Regions from separate parts of the Paracoccus jiaweipingae genome, predicted to be linked through region 4. Evidence: riboswitches for the same ligand, from Rfam matches in the RefSeq annotation. Region 4 holds a riboswitch; each other region holds the start of a gene.

Region 1 (3,817 bases), on a different contig from region 4:
CGAGACCCGCCCGGCATTGCGAAACAACCCGCCAACCCGCAGCACGCTGTCGCGCGCGGTCTGGATCAGGCTGCCCCGGTTGATTACATCGCCGGTCACAAGGGCCTGCCCCTGCACCCCGACGACACCGGCATTGTCCAGCGTCCCGGCCATCTGGCCGCCATCCAGCCCAAGGTTGCCGCCCGCCGCATTGCGCAGGTCGGCCTCCAGCGTGCCGGCCAGCGCCATGCGCCCGGTATTGGTGGCGGGGCCGGTGACGGCCAGCCGCCGGTCGCGCGCCACGGTGACCTGACCGGCATTGTCCAGACGGGTCGCGGTCAACGCATCGCTGACGGTCAGATCCGCGCCGCGTTCATTGCTGATGGCGCCGGTGCTGCCCGCCAGCGTGGCCGTGCCGCGGTTGGTCAGCCGCCCCGAGACGCCGCCGCGCGCCGTCAACTGGCCGTCATTGACCACATCAGCCACCAGCAGGCCGTCGCTGGTCAGGCGGCCCTGATTACCGATCCCCCCAGCCACCGCCAGCCGCGCACCGCTGGCAACGGTCAGGTCGCCCGCATTGGCCAGCGTTTCCATCCGGGTGTTGCCGGTGATGCCGATCCCGGCGCCCGCCGCATTGGTCACCCGACCGGCGCGACCGGCGATCCAGGCCTGTCCGCGATTGTCCAGCGCCCCGGCCAGAACGCCGCTGCTAACCAGCCGGCCCCGGTTGACGACATCGCCCGCAAGGCGACCGCCATTGTCGATCTGCCCGGTGTTTTCCACCCCGGTCGCGGTCAGCACCTGCCCCGCGCCCACCGTCACCCTGCCCGCATTGCGGATGCCCGCCGCGACCAGATCGCCGGTCAGGCTGGTGCTGGCATTTTCCAGATTGGTCAGGTCGCCGGTAATCCGCCCGGCCAGTTCTGCCCGGCCCGCATTCCCCAGCGCCCCGGTCAGCCGCCCGGTCAGCCGCAGCGTCCCCGTCGCCGCCTGATCGACATCGCCCGCCAGCACCCCGGCCACCGTCAGCGTGCCGGAATTGGAAATGCCGGTGCGGGCGGTCATGCGGGCCTCGGGGCGGATGCTGACCGTGCCTGCATTCTCAAGCCGGTCCAGCGCCAGATCGCCCGCCAGCGACAGCACCGCCCGCGCGGCATTGTCCAGCACACCACCGATCCGCCCGGCGATATGCGCCGTGCCGCGATTGACCAGCCCACCGCCGATCTGGCCGCCCATCGCCAGATGGCCGTCATTGCTGACAGTGCCGGTCACGGTGCCGGCGATGTTCAGCGTGCCGCTGTTGTCAGCATCGCCCTGATGGCGGCCCTGCACCGACAGGGTGCCTGCATTGCGCAACCGGCCCGTGGTCTGGCCCGCATGGGTAAAGATGCTGTCAGCGGCGATGCGCAGATCGACCGCCGCGTCGGATTGCCCGGCATAGGTCACCATCCCCGGCCCGGACACCGCGAAACTGCCCGACAGGGCGCTGTCGATAAACAGCCGCGCCAGCGGCGGCCCCCCGACGCGGTCGCCGGTGCCGGACGGCGTGGCACCGCCCTCGGGTTCGGCCGGGCCTTCCATCAGGCGCGGGCCGCGCAGGATCGTCGGCACGACCATCGGCACAGGCAGATCCGTTGACGGGGTTTCGACCGGCACGACCTCGCCGGGCGGCGACGGGGATGGCGGGGCAAAGCGCAATTCGGCCACCCCGCCCGCGGGCGCGACCAGCCGCCCGCCACCCAGCCGATAGGTGCCACCCTGCACCTGCATCCCGGCAACGGCGATATCGCCATCCAGCGTCAGAACCACCGGGGCATCGCCGGACGGCGGGGCCAGCACCGCGACATCGCCCGGCGCAAAGGCCAGATGCCCGCCACCGCGCGCATCGGCCCAGACCGCATCGGTCAGGTTCCACGGTCCGCTGACCGGGTCCAGCCCGGCATTGTCACCGGCGCCATTGTCCAGAAATGCCACCCGCCCCAGCGCCGGTCCCGACACCGCCAGCCACATGGCCAGCCCGGATGACAGCGCCGCGCCGCCCAAGACCCATGCTGAAAAACGACCCTGCCCGCCCCGCATCGCGCCCTCGTATTCATCCACCAGCGGTTTAACACCATTATGTCGGCTATACTAGGGCGTGAAACGCCTGTCAGCGCGCGACGTGGTCTGGCCAGTTTTGCTTGCCTTTCCGGCGCGGCCAGCGGATATTCGCGCATGACGGTCCCCCGCCAAGGGGTGAAAAGGGAACGCGGTGAAATGCCGCGACTGCCCCCGCAACTGTAAGCGGCCAGCGGGCCGCAACGCGCCACTGGCCCCGGCTGGGAAGGCTGCTGCCCGCCACGACCCGCAAGTCAGGAGACCTGCCGTCACCTGCCACAGGGCCACGCGCCCATTGCCGGTTTTCCGGCCCCAAATATTTCGCCGTCGGGGATGACGGCACGGAGGGATGAACATGCATATCGAACCCGGACTGGTCGCCGGCGCGAAAATCGTGCTGAGCTATGCCACGGCCGCCACGGCCGCCGCCTATGTCCTCAAGCAATCCGTGGATGCGGTGCGCGAACAGGGCGCCATCTCGCTTGCTGGCCGCGCGCTGATCGCCACCGCCGCCGTCTTGACCTTTTTCGAGATCCTGCCCCATTACCCCGTCGGCGTGTCCGAGGTGCATTTCATCCTTGGTTCAACCCTGTTCCTGATCCTTGGCGCGGCACCCGCGGCCATCGGTCTGGCGCTGGGGCTGTTGGTGCAGGGGCTGTTCTTTGCGCCCTTCGACCTGCCGCAATACGGCATGAACGTGACCACGCTGCTGGTGCCGCTGTTCGCGGTCGAGGCGCTGGCCCGTCGCATCATCGCCCCGCACACGCCCTATGTCGATCTGCGCTATCGTCAGGCGCTGGCGCTGTCGACCACCTATCAGGCCGGGGTGGTCGCATGGGTGGCGTTCTGGGCGCTGTATGGTCAGGGTTTCGGGTCGGAAAACCTGCAAAGCATCGTGACCTTCGGCGGTGCCTATATGCTGGTCATCATTGTCGAGCCGCTGGCCGATCTGGCGGTTCTGGCCGCCGCCAAGGCCCTGCACGGGCTGGCCGGGTCCGGCTGGGTCACGCATCGCCTGCATCACAGCGCCTGACAGGATTTCACAAATCTGTCACAACCGTTTACGATCAGGGCGCGCCCGAGGGCGCGCCTTTTTCCATGCCCGGCCCGGTCACTGCCGACCGGCCGCCGGTCCCCGCCCACCGCCGCCCCGGCCCTTGTCGCAAAGGTTTCGCCATGTCCCGACTGCTGGCCGCCCTGTTCTGGCTTGCGCTTTGCCCGGCGCTGGCCGCCCCCCGCCCCGCCGGGGCCGAACCGCCGCCGGTGCGGCTGGTCGCCGCCGGCAGCCTGACCGCCGCGCTTGGCGATGTGGCACAGGTCTTTGCCGACAGCACCAATCAGCCGGTGCAGACCCGGTTCGGCCCGTCCGGGCTGATGCGGCAACAGATCGAACAGGGGCTGCCGGCCGACCTGTTTGCCTCGGCCAATATGGCGCATCCGGGGGCGCTGCACGATGCCGGGCTGTCCGGGCCGGTGGTGGTGTTTGCGCGCAACCGCCTGTGCGCGCTGGCGCAGCCGGGGCTGGGGCTGACGACCGACACGCTGCTGGATGCGATGCTGGACCCGGCGCTGCGGCTTGGCACCGCGACCCCCGGCGCGGACCCGGCGGGCGATTACGCCTGGCGGCTGTTCGACCGGGCCGAGGCCCTGCGCCCCCATGCCGGTGCGGCGCTGAAGGCCAAGGCGCTGCAACTGACCGGCGGGCCGGACAGCGCCACGCCGCCGCAGGGGCGCAACCTGT
Region 2 (3,817 bases), on a different contig from region 4:
GCCTGTGCGATCAGGTCGGCATCGGCGCGGTGGGCAAAGCGCGAATATTGCGTCTGCGGGTCGCGGGCATGGGGCTGTTTATGGCTGATCAGCCCGGCAAACAGACGGCCGTCAACCTCGGGCAGGACGACATGCATGGCCAGATCGGCGGGCGACAGCCCCCGCGCGGCCTGTTGCCAGTCGCGTTTGCGGGCGGTGGACAGGGCGACCTGATGCACCGGACAGCCCGGCGCGTCCAGCGGCGATGCCCCGCCCGCCAGCCCCCCATCGCGCCCGGAAAAAGCGGTGGCGTTGACAATGGCGGCGGGGCGGGCGGCGCGCAGTTGCGCGTCGATCCAGGGTGCATTGTCGCCCTTCAGCGATGGCGCGAACAGCCCCGCCACCCGGAACCCCCGGTCGCGCAGCGCCGCGATCAGCGCATCCACCGGGTCGGTATCGGCGGCGGCCAGATAGCTGCGGTAAAAGCTGACCACGGCCAGTGGCGCATCGCCCGCTGGTGGCGCGTCGACCACCCCGCGCGCCGGGTCATACCAGCCCCGGTCGGGCAGCGTCGTGTGGCCGTCATAGCCCGGTGCGTTCAGCCCCGCGGCCCCGGCCAGCGCCGCCAGCGCGGCGGCGGCGGGGGCGGCACCCCCGGCCTCGGCCAGTGCGGTCAGGCGGTGCAGGGTGTCGGCATCGACGGTGCTGGCGGCCTGCAAGGCCGGGTCGGGGCGGCCATCGGCGGGGATCACCGCCAGCGCGATGCCCCGCCGCCGCGCCAGATCCTGCACGCTGGCCAGCCCATAGGGCCAATAGCTTTCACCCCCGATCAGCCGGATCAGGATGGCTTTCGCCCCTTCCAGCGTGGCCTCAAGATAGGTATCGACCGAGACCGGGTGCCGCAGCGCCACAAGGTTTTGCAGCCGCAAAGATGGCACCGCCCCCCGCGCCTGCCACAGCCGATAGCCCCCCGCGAAAGCCCCCAGATCGCTGTCGGAAAACGACAGCACCACCAGATCGCCCGGCGTCTGGCCGGGGTCAAAGGGGGCGTCGGTTTCTTCCAGCCCGTGGCTTTCGCGAAAGACGATATGCATCAGCCGACCACGCGCCCGCCAAGCGCATCGGCCACGGCCTGCGGGTTCAGGTGGTGATGTTCGGCAATCACCACCAGACGGGAATTGCGCGGCGCGTCACCCCACGGCCGGTCATATTGATGCCGCACCCGCGCCCCCACGGCCTGAACCAGCAGGCGCATGGGCTTGCCTGCGACCGCGATATGCCCCTTCACACGCAAGATGTTGTTTTCGGTTGCGACACGCGAAACAAGATCTGCGATTGTGCTGGGGCTGTCAGCCTCGGGCAGGGCGATGACGGCGCTGTCGAAATCGTCATGTTCATGATCATCGGCGCCATCGTGATGGCTGGGGCGGGCGTCAAGGTCATCCTCGGCGGCGGCACCAAGGCCAAGGATCACGCGGGGGTCGACCTCGCCCTCGGTTACGGGGATGATGGGCAGTTTGCGCGGGGCCTCGGCCTCGATCGTGGCGCGGGCGGCGGCGATGCCATCCGCGCCGGCCAGATCGGCCTTGGTCAGCAGCACGACATCGGCGCAGGCGATCTGATCCTCGAACACCTCGGACAGCGGGGTTTCGTGGTCGATGCTGTCATCCGCCGCGCGTTGGGCATCGACCGCCGCCAGATCGGGGGCAAAGCGGCCCGCCGCCACGGCCTCGGCATCGGCCAGCGCGATCACCCCGTCAACGGTGATGCGCGACCGGATCGCGGGCCAGTCGAACGCCTTCAGCAGCGGCTTGGGCAGCGCCAGCCCCGAGGTCTCGATCAGGATGTGATCGGGGCGCGGGTTGCGGGCCAGCAGCTGTTCCATCGTCGGGATGAAATCATCGGCCACGGTGCAGCAGATACAGCCATTCGCCAGTTCAAGGATGTTTTCAGCCGGGCAGTTTTCATCTGCGCAGCCTTGCAGGATTTCACCGTCGACCCCGGCGGTGCCGAATTCATTGACCAGCACCGCAAGGCGGCGGCCCTGCGGGTTGGCCATCAGGTGACGGATCAGCGTGGTTTTGCCGGACCCCAGAAAGCCGGTGATCACGGTGACGGGGATTTTGGACAGATCTGTGGTCATTCAAGCCTCTGATGGTGGGATACGGGCAAGCGACTGCTTGCGGAACTGAACGGGCCGTGCCCGCCATGGCACCAGCCCGTCAGGCGTGGCGGCATAGGCGCGGGCGCCGGCCAGAATATCGGCGGCATCGGCAGGGGTCATGCGGCCATAGACATAGGACCAGCGCCCCGCCCCCGACAGCGCCACGACGCAGCCCTGATCGCAGGCCGACAGGCATTCGACCGGCACCACGCGGATCGGATCGGGCGCATCGGCCAGCGCCGCGGCCAGTTGCGCGCCGGGGGTGGGCTGGCCGTCGGCAACGGGCTGACCGGCACGGCAGGTCACGCAGACATGCAGGGTGACGGGGGGCAGGGTGACGGGGGACAGGGTGGCGGCGGATGCGGTGACGGGGGATGCGGTCGTGCCGGGCGCGGTGCCGGATGGCGGGTTGGCTGCGGTCCGGGGGGCTGCGGTCCGTGTCGCGGCGGGCTGCGAAAGGGTGGCTTGGGATGCGGCGGGTGGGGGCGCGGCAGGCTGGGGCGTGGCCACGGAGGATGGCGTCACGGACGGTTCGGCCTTGGGTGGCGGGCAGGCGCTGGCGGGGTCGTTGTCTGCGGGCATAGGCCCCCCTTGCTGTGCGGCCCCGGCGGGGCGGTTCGGGCATGGGGGCGGGGTGGCGTGGCGCAAATTGCGGACGCGACCGCAGATCACCCCGTCTGCGTGATGTCAGCCGCCGGATGGCGGGCTCTGGCAGGTCTCCCGGCTTGCGGATCTGAGGCGGGGCCTCGCGGTGCTTCGGCCTTCCCGGCACAAGGCCAGTGGCGGTGAAGCACCTGTCCGGTCACGGTCGCGGGGGCGGCTGGACTGGCGGCGGGCCGCTGTCCATTCCCTTTTCACCTGCGGATGCAGGAACCAGTGCGCCCCCACCTGTGCCGGTGCCGGGCAGGTTGTCAAGCCGTGTCGCGGCGCAACAGATAGATATCCATCACCCAGCCATGCCGGTCACGGGCCTGCGCGCGGGTGGCGATGATGCGCGGCCCGGCCTGTGCCAGCGGCCCGTGGTCAAGGATCTGTTCCGGCATCCCCACGAAGGCCCCCCACCAGATCGTCAGACCGCGCGGGTCCAGCGCCTGAAAGCTGCATTCGCCGTCCAGCATGACCGCAACGGTTTCCGCGCCATCGGGCCAGCCGTGATCGCGGATCTGGCGACCGGTGGTGATGGTCACCGGGCCGCCCACGGTGTTCAGCGGGATGGCATGGGCGGCGGTCAGGGCTTGCAGGGCGGTGATGCCGGGGATGACCTGCACCTGCGGCGCCGGGTCCAGCCGCGCGGCAATGCGCAGGGTCGAATCATACAGCGACGGATCGCCCCACACCAACAGCGCGACAGTGCCGTCACAGCCACCGATGGCGCGCAGCCACTGCGCCGCGATGGCGTCGTGCCAGTCATGCACGCCCTGCCGGTAATCGCCGCTGGAATCGCGGCGCGGCATGGTAAAGGACGCCCGTGGCACATCGGGCGCGACCCGGTCCAGAATGGCGTGGCGGATATGGGCCAGATCCTCTTTCCCGGTGCCTTTTTCAGGGATCAGCACCAGATCGGCGGCGGCCAGCGCCTGCGCGCCCTGAAATGTCAGGTGGTCGGGGTTGCCGGTGCCGATCCCGATCAGACACAGCTTCATCGCCGCCCCCCCGTTTGCACCCGCCCCACGG
Region 3 (3,817 bases), on a different contig from region 4:
AAAACCGATGGACCCGACAAGGCTGACCATCACCGCCGTCATCAGCGTAACCGCGCCGATCAGCACCAGCTGCACCCGCCGCACGGCAAGGCCAAGCGCGGCGGCGGCCTCGTGACCGAAGGCAAAGGCATCCAGCACCCGGATATGCGCCAGACAGACCACCGCCCCCGCCAGCGCCACCGGCGCGGCCAGCGTCACATCGGGCCAGCGCACCCCCGACAGGTTGCCAAGCAGCCAGAACATGATGCCGCGCGCCTGTTCGGCATTGGCGGAACGCGCGATCAGGAACGAGGTCAGCGCATTGAACAGCTGTGACCCGGCCACCCCGGCCAGCACCATCTGCGCCGCCCCCCCGCCCGAGGCCCGCGCCAGCAGCGCCACCAGCGAAAACGCCAGCGCCGCCCCCAGAAACGCCCCTCCGGACATGCCGATCAGCCCGCCGCCAAGCCCCATCAGCGTCACCGCCACCGCCCCGGTCGAGGCCCCCGCCGACACCCCCAGCAGATAGGGGTCGGCCAGCGCATTGCGCACCAAAGCCTGCAAGACCAGCCCGGCCAGCGCCAGCCCGGCCCCGCAACTGGCCGCGACCAGCGTGCGCGGCACCCGGTAAGCCCAGATAATACCCTGTTCAATCGGGTCCACCGCCAGCCCCGCCGACCACAGGTGATTGGCCAGCGCGGCACGGATGGCCGCCGGGGTAACCGGGGTTTCGCCAAGCGCCACCCCGGCCAGCAACGCCAGAACCAGCCCCGCCAGCCCCAGCCCGGCCCAGATTGCGGCAGCCATCATGCTGCGGCTCATTTCAGGTCAAAGCCATCCAGCGCCTGCGCCAGTTCCTCGATCGCGGTGATGTTGCGGATTGACGGGTCCATCGAATGCGCGTCCAGCACCACGATGCGGTTGTTTCTGACCGCGTCGATCTGGCTGGCCACCGGGTCGGTTTTCAGGAATTCCAGCTTTTTGTCCACGTCATCGGCGTCAAAGCGGCGGCGGCTCATTTTTGCGACCACGATGATGGCGGGGTTGGCGCGGGCGATGGTTTCCCAGCCCACGGTCGGCCATTCCTCGTCGCTTTCGATCACATTGCGCAGCCCCAGCGCCGCCATCATGTAACCCGGCGGGCCTTTGCGCCCGGCGACATAAGGATCGCCCTGAAGATCGGCCGAGGAAAACCAGAACAGCGCCGGTACATCGCGCACCCCCAGCGCGCCCGCCTTGTCGATGGCGGCCTGTTCGCGCTGGCGCAGCTGATCGACCAGCGCCTCGCCAGCTTCGGGGTGGTCAAAGATGCGGGCAAGGTCCCGAACGCCCTGATACACGCTATCCATGCTGAACATCGCCGCGCGGGTCCCGTCCGAGCCTTTGGAATTGTCCTTCCCGGCACAGTCGGCGGCCATGATATAGGTCGGGATACCCAGATCCGCGAATTGTTCGCGCGTGCCGACCACCCCCTGCGGCCCGACATACCATTCATATTGCGACGCAACCAGCCCCGGCTTTTTGGCGACGACGCTTTCAAAGCTGGGGTCGTTATCTGCCATCCGTTCGATCCCGTCATTGAGGGCGCGATATTGAGGCAGCACATCGGTAAACCAGACCGAGGTCCCCTTGACCTTGTCGCCCAGACCCAGCGCATACATCGTCTCGGTCGCGGACTGACCGATGGTCACGGCGCTGTCGGGGGCGTGGTCAAAGCTGACCTGAACGCCGCAATTTTCCAGCGTCAGCGGATAGGTGGTCGCGGCCATGGCCGGCAGCGTGGCGGCCAGAAACAGCCCGGCAGCGCCGGCAAGGCGCAGGGTCGGAAAAGCGGTCATGAATGATATTCCCGGATTTGCGGCAAGGCAGGGAAAGATCGCCGGATCATGCCGTATCGCCCCGCAAATGCAGGGTCCGGCATGGCGGGGCCGCAGGGAAACAACATCTGGCACCTCTCCGGGCGCCCCGCCCGGTTCAAGCTAAACGATGTCGGCAGGTCTCCTGACTGGCGGGTCGCGGGGACTGGCGGCCTTCCCATGGGCAAGCCCACAGTGGCATGTCGCTGGTTCCTCGCCGCCTACAGTTGCGGGGGCAGTTCCGGTTCGCGGCAAAACCGCGGCGGATTCCCTTTCAATTCCTTACGGAAACCGACAGCTAAAGCCTGTAACCGCTTGGCCCCGCCGATGCAATGGCCCGAACGCGCCGCCATGCCCCGCACAGGCCGTAAGGTCGACGCGAAAAGACCGGTCTGAACCAGACGCAAACGATTGCGGGGCATGTTTCGTGTGTGGGGGGGGGGAGAGGTGGTGCCCGGAGGCGGATTCGAACCACCGACACGCGGATTTTCAATCCGCTGCTCTACCAACTGAGCTATCCGGGCATCGCAGCCTTGCGGCTGGCGTAGGCGGGTAGGTAGCCGACCCAGCCGGCCCTGTCCAGCCCAAAATCGGAAAAAATCAATCCTCGGTTTCGGGTGTTCCCGCCGGCTCGCCGGGGATGGCGTAATCGCCGCGCAGCCAGCGCGCCAGGTCAATGTCGGCGCAGCGTTTCGAACAGAACGGCCGCAATTTCGGGTCGGCGGGTTTGCCGCAGATCGGACAGCGGGTCATGCGCCCTCGGCCAGCCGTGTCAGGGGGACGCGGTCGCGCTTGCGGTTGACCTCGAACAGGCCCATGGCCGTCCAGCCGATGACCGTCATCGCGCCGCCTTCGGGGCGGGCGGCGGCGCGCAGAACTTGTTCGATGGTGCCACGGTCGCGCTTGGAAACCGGGGCAAAATCGACCACCACCTGCCCGCCAAGCCCGCGCAGGCGCAACTGGCGCGGCAGGTCGCGGGCCATGGCGATATTGGCCTTCAGCGCGGCGGCGGGGGAATGGTCGCTGCCGGTATTGACGTCGATACAGATCGCGGCCCGGGTTGGTTCGATAAAGGCGAAGGCCCCGCCGCCAAGATCAACCCGCGGTGACAGCAGGGCATCAACCGCTTCGCTGGCGCCGCTGTGGTCAAAGGCATCCGGCCCATCCTCGATCCCGTCGGGGGCGGGGTCGGACCAGTCCTGCCAGGCGGTATCGGTAGGTTGGGGCGCGTCCAGCAGGATCTGCGGGTCCCCGGCCAGATCGGCGGTCAGCGCCTGCGCCAGGTCCAGCAGCGGGGCCAGTTCAGCGGTGATGTCGGCGTCATCGGCATCGGCGGCGGCGCTGCGGATGATGACGCCAGTCGTGCTGTCATCGCCGGGGTGCAGATCGCGCACCAGATCGGACAGCGCGGTGCGCAGCGCTTCATCCTTGATCTGGCGCGAAACATTCACCCCCGGCGCACCGGGCGTCACAATGACATGGCGCCCGCGCAGCAGGAAACGGTCGCTGACCGGAACCGCCTTGCCGTCCTCGGGCACGCCCGAGACCTGCACGATCAGCGGCTGCCCCTCGCGCAGGCCGCCCTTGCTGCGCAAAAATCCGCGCTGCCCCTCGGGCAGGCGCAGGAACACGCCGCCCTGTCCCTTGACCAAGCGGTCGACGATGCCACGGCAAATGGTGCCGGGCGGCAGCGCGGTCAGCGCGTCAGGGGCGATGATCAGCTGGTCCAGCTGACGGTCAAGGAACAGGGCCGCGGCGGGGTGGCCGCGCCATTGGCCGATAACAACATGTTTCATGCGGGGTGTTCCGGGTGCAGGCCGGCCGAGGCCAGCAAGGCAGAGGTTTCGGCCAGCGGCAGGCCGACAATGGCGGTGAATGAGCCTTGAATCCAAGGGATAAAGGCCGAGGCAGCACCTTGGATGGCATAGCCGCCAGCCTTGCCCTGCCATTCGCCGCTGTCCAGATAAGCGTCGATTCGGGCG
Region 4 (3,817 bases):
TCCGCGTTGGGCCTTGCCGGCATTCAGGAAGGTCGGCGTCGCGGGCTGGAACCGCCCGGCGATGATTTCCTCCATCAGGTTCATGGCCATGGTTTCATCGCCCGCCGCCAGCGTCAGCGCCACCATGCAGACCCGGTCCTCATAGCGTTCCAGGAAACGCTTTCCGTCGCGGGTTTTCAGCGTATAGCTGGTGTAATATTTGAATGCCCCCAGGAAGGTGCGGAACCGGAACTTGCGGGCATAGGCCGTGTCCCAGATCTTCTGAATGAAGGCTTCGCTGTATTGGGCCAGAACGTCGGCCTCGTAATAGCCCTCATCGACCAGATAGCCCAGTTTTTCCTTCAGCGAATGAAAGAAAACCGTGTTCTGGTTCACATGTTGCAGGAAATACTGACGCGCGGCCTTGCGGTCGGCCTCGAAATTGATGCGCCCGTTTTCATCATACAGGTTCAGCATCGCGTTCAGCGCGTGGAAATCCATATCCGCGGGCGCGCGCGGGTCGGTCAGCACTTCGGTGCGGTCAAGGCTCAGGTCGTCCAAAATCGTTCCAATCCCTGTCTGACGCGGTCGGTATCCTCGGGTGTGCCGGCCAGTTCGAACCGGTACAGACAAGGCACCCCGCATTTCTTGGTGATCACATCGCCGGCACAGGCGAAAAACTGTCCAAAGTTGCGGTTTCCCCCGGCAATAACCCCGCGCAGCAGGGCGCGGTTGCCGGGATTGTTAAGAAAGTGGATCACGGGCTTGGGCACGGCGCCCCGGCCCGCATCATCGGCATAGGTCGGCACCACCAGCACATAGGGCCGGTCGATCACCGCATCGCGGGTAATTTCCAGCGCCGGCAATCCCAGACGTTCGATGAAGCGCCGGGTATTGCCGGACGCGGTCGAATAATAGGCCAGACCGCCCATATCCCCACCCATGTCATCGCGGATCAACCACCGCCGCGCCCGCGGCCCGCAGGGACCGCCCGCCCGGCCTTGGGTGCCTCAGTTCGCCAGGGCACCGATCATGTCGGGGCGGAACCCGGACCAGTGCTGTTCACCGGCCACGACCACCGGCACCTGACGATACCCCAGCGCGGTCACGCGGTCCATGGCCTCGGCATCCTCGGACAGGTCGATGACGGTGTAATCCAGCCCACGCTGTTCCAGCGCGCGATAGGTGGCGGTGCATTGGACGCAGGCGGGTTTCGAATAAACGGTGATCGTCATTGGTTCGGTCCTTGGTCTGAAGACGGAAAAAGCACAGCGGAATGATGCCGGTCCCAAGGCCCGCGCCACGCCGCCGGACCCTCCGCCCGGTGTCGGTTATCACGCGCCATGGCAGGTCTCCTGGCTTGTGGCGAAGGCGTCAACCCCACCTTCCCGGCCCCCGAAGGGACCAGTGGTAACCGGGGCGACAAACCACTTACAGTTGCGGGGGCAGCGACGGATTTCCACCGGCTTCCCATTTTCACCCCCGGCATCCGGGGGCACCATGACCACATCATTTAGATATGAACTGGCCAAAACTGTCAATATCGTGTGTGTGCCATCGGCTGCTTTTCTGTCACACAGGCTTGATCGGGCGGCAACCGCCGGTTGGGATTGCCGCGCATATCAGGGGGTTGGGGCAAAGATCAAACGCATTTCCCACGCCCATCGCGACCTGTGGCAGATTGCCATCACCTGGGCGCCGCGTTACCACCGCCAGCATGACGATACGCCGCCCCTTTCGCGCCCTGGCGCTTGTTTTCGCGCTGTTATCGGGCGGTCTGCCCGCCAGCGCGCATCCGCATGTGTTTATCGACGCTTCTTTCGCGCTGCTGTTTGACGGGCAGGGGCGGCTGGCGGCGATTCGGGTCTATTGGCTGTATGACGAATTCTATTCCCTCTCGATGATCGAGGACGCGCAGCTGGACCGCGACGGCGATGGCGAGCCGGACCCGGCGCGGCTGGCGGCATGGGCGGGCCATGATGTCGATTGGGCAGCGGGCTTTCCGGGCGATTTCACGCTGGAACAGGGTGGTCAGCCGCTGGCGCTGGACCGGCCTGTCGATCACAAGGCGGTCTGGCGCGATGGCCGCATCCTGACCATCCATACCCGCCCGCTGCATAAACCTGTGCCGGTGACGCGCGCCGCGCCGGTGGTGGCGCGGGCCTATGACCCCAGCTATTTCGTGGCCTATGACACGCCCGCCGACCCGGTGGTCAAGGGCCGCGACGATTGCACCATCACCCGGCGCAAGCCCGATGACAGCGGCCAGAAGGAATTGCTGGCCGAATTGTCCAGGCTGGACATGCAGACCGATTCCATCACCTTCATGCAGATGCCCGATGTGGGCGCGGCCTTTGCCGACCGGTTCGAGGTCACATGCGGCGCGCGCTGATCATTGCGCTGGCGGCGCTGCTGGCGCTGGGGCTTGGGTGGGTGCTGCTGCACCCGGCGGCGGTGTCGCAATGGGCGGCCACGCATCAGCGCGATGTCCAGAACGCGCTGGCCCGCGCCTTGCGCGCGCTGAAGGCGGGCGATGGCGGCGCGTGGCTGCTGTATCTGGGGCTGTGCTTTGGCTATGGCTTTGTTCATGCGGTGGGACCGGGGCATGGCAAGTTTCTGGTCGGCGCATACGGTCTGGCCCGCGACATTCCGGCGCGGCGGCTGGCAACGGTGTCGGCGCTGGCCGCGCTGGGGCAGGGGCTGATGGCGATTGCGCTGGTCGGGGCCGGGGTCACGGTGCTGAACCTGTCGCGCCGCCACATGACCGAGCTGGCCGAACAGCGTCTGGCCCCGCTGAGTTTCGCGCTGATCGGGCTGATCGGGCTGTGGCTGCTGTGGCGGGGCGCGCGGCGGTTGTGGCGGATGCGCCCGGCGCGCGGGGCGGGTCCGCACCATGCTGCCGCCTGCGGCCATGATCACGGGCATGACCACCACCACCATCATCACCACGATCATCACCACGATCATCACCACGACTACGATCATCACCACAGCGCGCCTGCCGATGCGGCGGTCTGCCCCGATTGCGGTCACGCCCATGCCCCCAGCCCACAGGCCATTGCCGCCGCGACCGGCTGGCGCGACATGGCGGCGCTGATCGCGGGCATTGCCGTGCGGCCTTGCAGCGGCGCGGTGTTGCTGTTGGTGCTGACCTGGCAGATGGGTATTTTCGCCGCCGGCATCTGGGGCGCGCTGGTCATGGCCATGGGCACGGCGGCGCTGACGGCGATGGTGGCAACCGCCAGCGTCACCCTGCGGCGCGGCGCGCTGGCGACGCTGACCCAGGCCCCGGCGCTGCGCATCGCCGCCGCCCTGTTCGAGCTGTCAGCCGGGCTGGCCATCGCGCTGCTGGCCGCGCTGCAACTGGGGCTGGCCTGAGGCCGCCCCCACGGGCCCACGAACCCACGGGCCCACGGGCCTTAGCCCGCGTCAGCCTGATCCATCAGCCCGCGCACCCAGCGTGCGCTGGCCCATGCCGCCGGAATACCCAAAAGCACCGCGACCCGGACCGACTGGACCGGATCAAGGCTGCCCAGACCGATGGCGTTGCCCATCAGCGCCAGCATGAACAGGTTGATCCACACCACGCCGCCCGCGAAGGGATACAGCAACAGCGCCAGTTTCCACAGCGGCCAGCGGCCCGGTTGCGGGGTGGTCATGTCATGTCCTTCCATGCTGCGGACAGGCGCCGCGCCACCAGCGCCGGAACCGCCGGGGCCAGACCGACCGGCGGCGTCACCGGGCCGGTCATGCCGGCCCTGGCAAGGGCGTCGGGGATGTCCTGCATGACATGCCCCGCTGCGGTGGCGAAAAACGGCAGGCACAGCGCCGGGCCGGG

What was found. A riboswitch is a leader RNA that binds a small molecule or an ion and turns the genes downstream of it on or off. The one in region 4 is predicted to bind cobalamin.
Region 1: linked by a shared signal. The riboswitch ahead of ACFXP9_RS10765 (energy-coupling factor ABC transporter permease) and the one ahead of nrdH (glutaredoxin-like protein NrdH) in region 4 are both predicted to bind cobalamin.
Region 2: linked by a shared signal. The riboswitch ahead of ACFXP9_RS10780 (DUF1636 family protein) and the one ahead of nrdH (glutaredoxin-like protein NrdH) in region 4 are both predicted to bind cobalamin.
Region 3: linked by a shared signal. The riboswitch ahead of ACFXP9_RS03985 (ABC transporter substrate-binding protein) and the one ahead of nrdH (glutaredoxin-like protein NrdH) in region 4 are both predicted to bind cobalamin.

What each region holds. Positions count from the first base shown of each region.
Region 1 is NZ_JBISBS010000005.1:216,348-220,164, forward strand. It holds gene ACFXP9_RS10760 (beta strand repeat-containing protein) at 1-2,079, opposite strand, end outside; cobalamin riboswitch at 2,181-2,361, shown strand; gene ACFXP9_RS10765 (energy-coupling factor ABC transporter permease) at 2,432-3,109, shown strand; gene ACFXP9_RS10770 (molybdate ABC transporter substrate-binding protein) at 3,253-3,817, shown strand, end outside.
Region 2 is NZ_JBISBS010000005.1:220,399-224,215, reverse strand. It holds gene cobN (cobaltochelatase subunit CobN) at 1-1,073, opposite strand, end outside; gene cobW (cobalamin biosynthesis protein CobW) at 1,073-2,122, opposite strand; gene ACFXP9_RS10780 (DUF1636 family protein) at 2,123-2,476, opposite strand; cobalamin riboswitch at 2,837-3,036, opposite strand; gene cobF (precorrin-6A synthase (deacetylating)) at 3,055-3,786, opposite strand; gene ACFXP9_RS10770 (molybdate ABC transporter substrate-binding protein) at 3,783-3,817, opposite strand, start outside.
Region 3 is NZ_JBISBS010000002.1:106,213-110,029, reverse strand. It holds gene ACFXP9_RS03990 (FecCD family ABC transporter permease) at 1-789, opposite strand, end outside; gene ACFXP9_RS03985 (ABC transporter substrate-binding protein) at 798-1,817, opposite strand; cobalamin riboswitch at 1,954-2,146, opposite strand; tRNA gene ACFXP9_RS03980 (tRNA-Phe) at 2,284-2,359, opposite strand; gene ACFXP9_RS03975 (DNA gyrase inhibitor YacG) at 2,436-2,588, opposite strand; gene ACFXP9_RS03970 (ribonuclease E/G) at 2,585-3,631, opposite strand; gene ACFXP9_RS03965 (Maf family protein) at 3,628-3,817, opposite strand, start outside.
Region 4 is NZ_JBISBS010000003.1:76,523-80,339, forward strand. It holds gene nrdE (class 1b ribonucleoside-diphosphate reductase subunit alpha) at 1-480, opposite strand, end outside; gene nrdI (class Ib ribonucleoside-diphosphate reductase assembly flavoprotein NrdI) at 528-911, opposite strand; gene nrdH (glutaredoxin-like protein NrdH) at 990-1,214, opposite strand; cobalamin riboswitch at 1,308-1,497, opposite strand; gene ACFXP9_RS06490 (DUF1007 family protein) at 1,697-2,371, shown strand; gene ACFXP9_RS06495 (nickel/cobalt transporter) at 2,356-3,357, shown strand; gene ACFXP9_RS06500 (hypothetical protein) at 3,399-3,638, opposite strand; gene ACFXP9_RS06505 (sirohydrochlorin chelatase) at 3,635-3,817, opposite strand, start outside.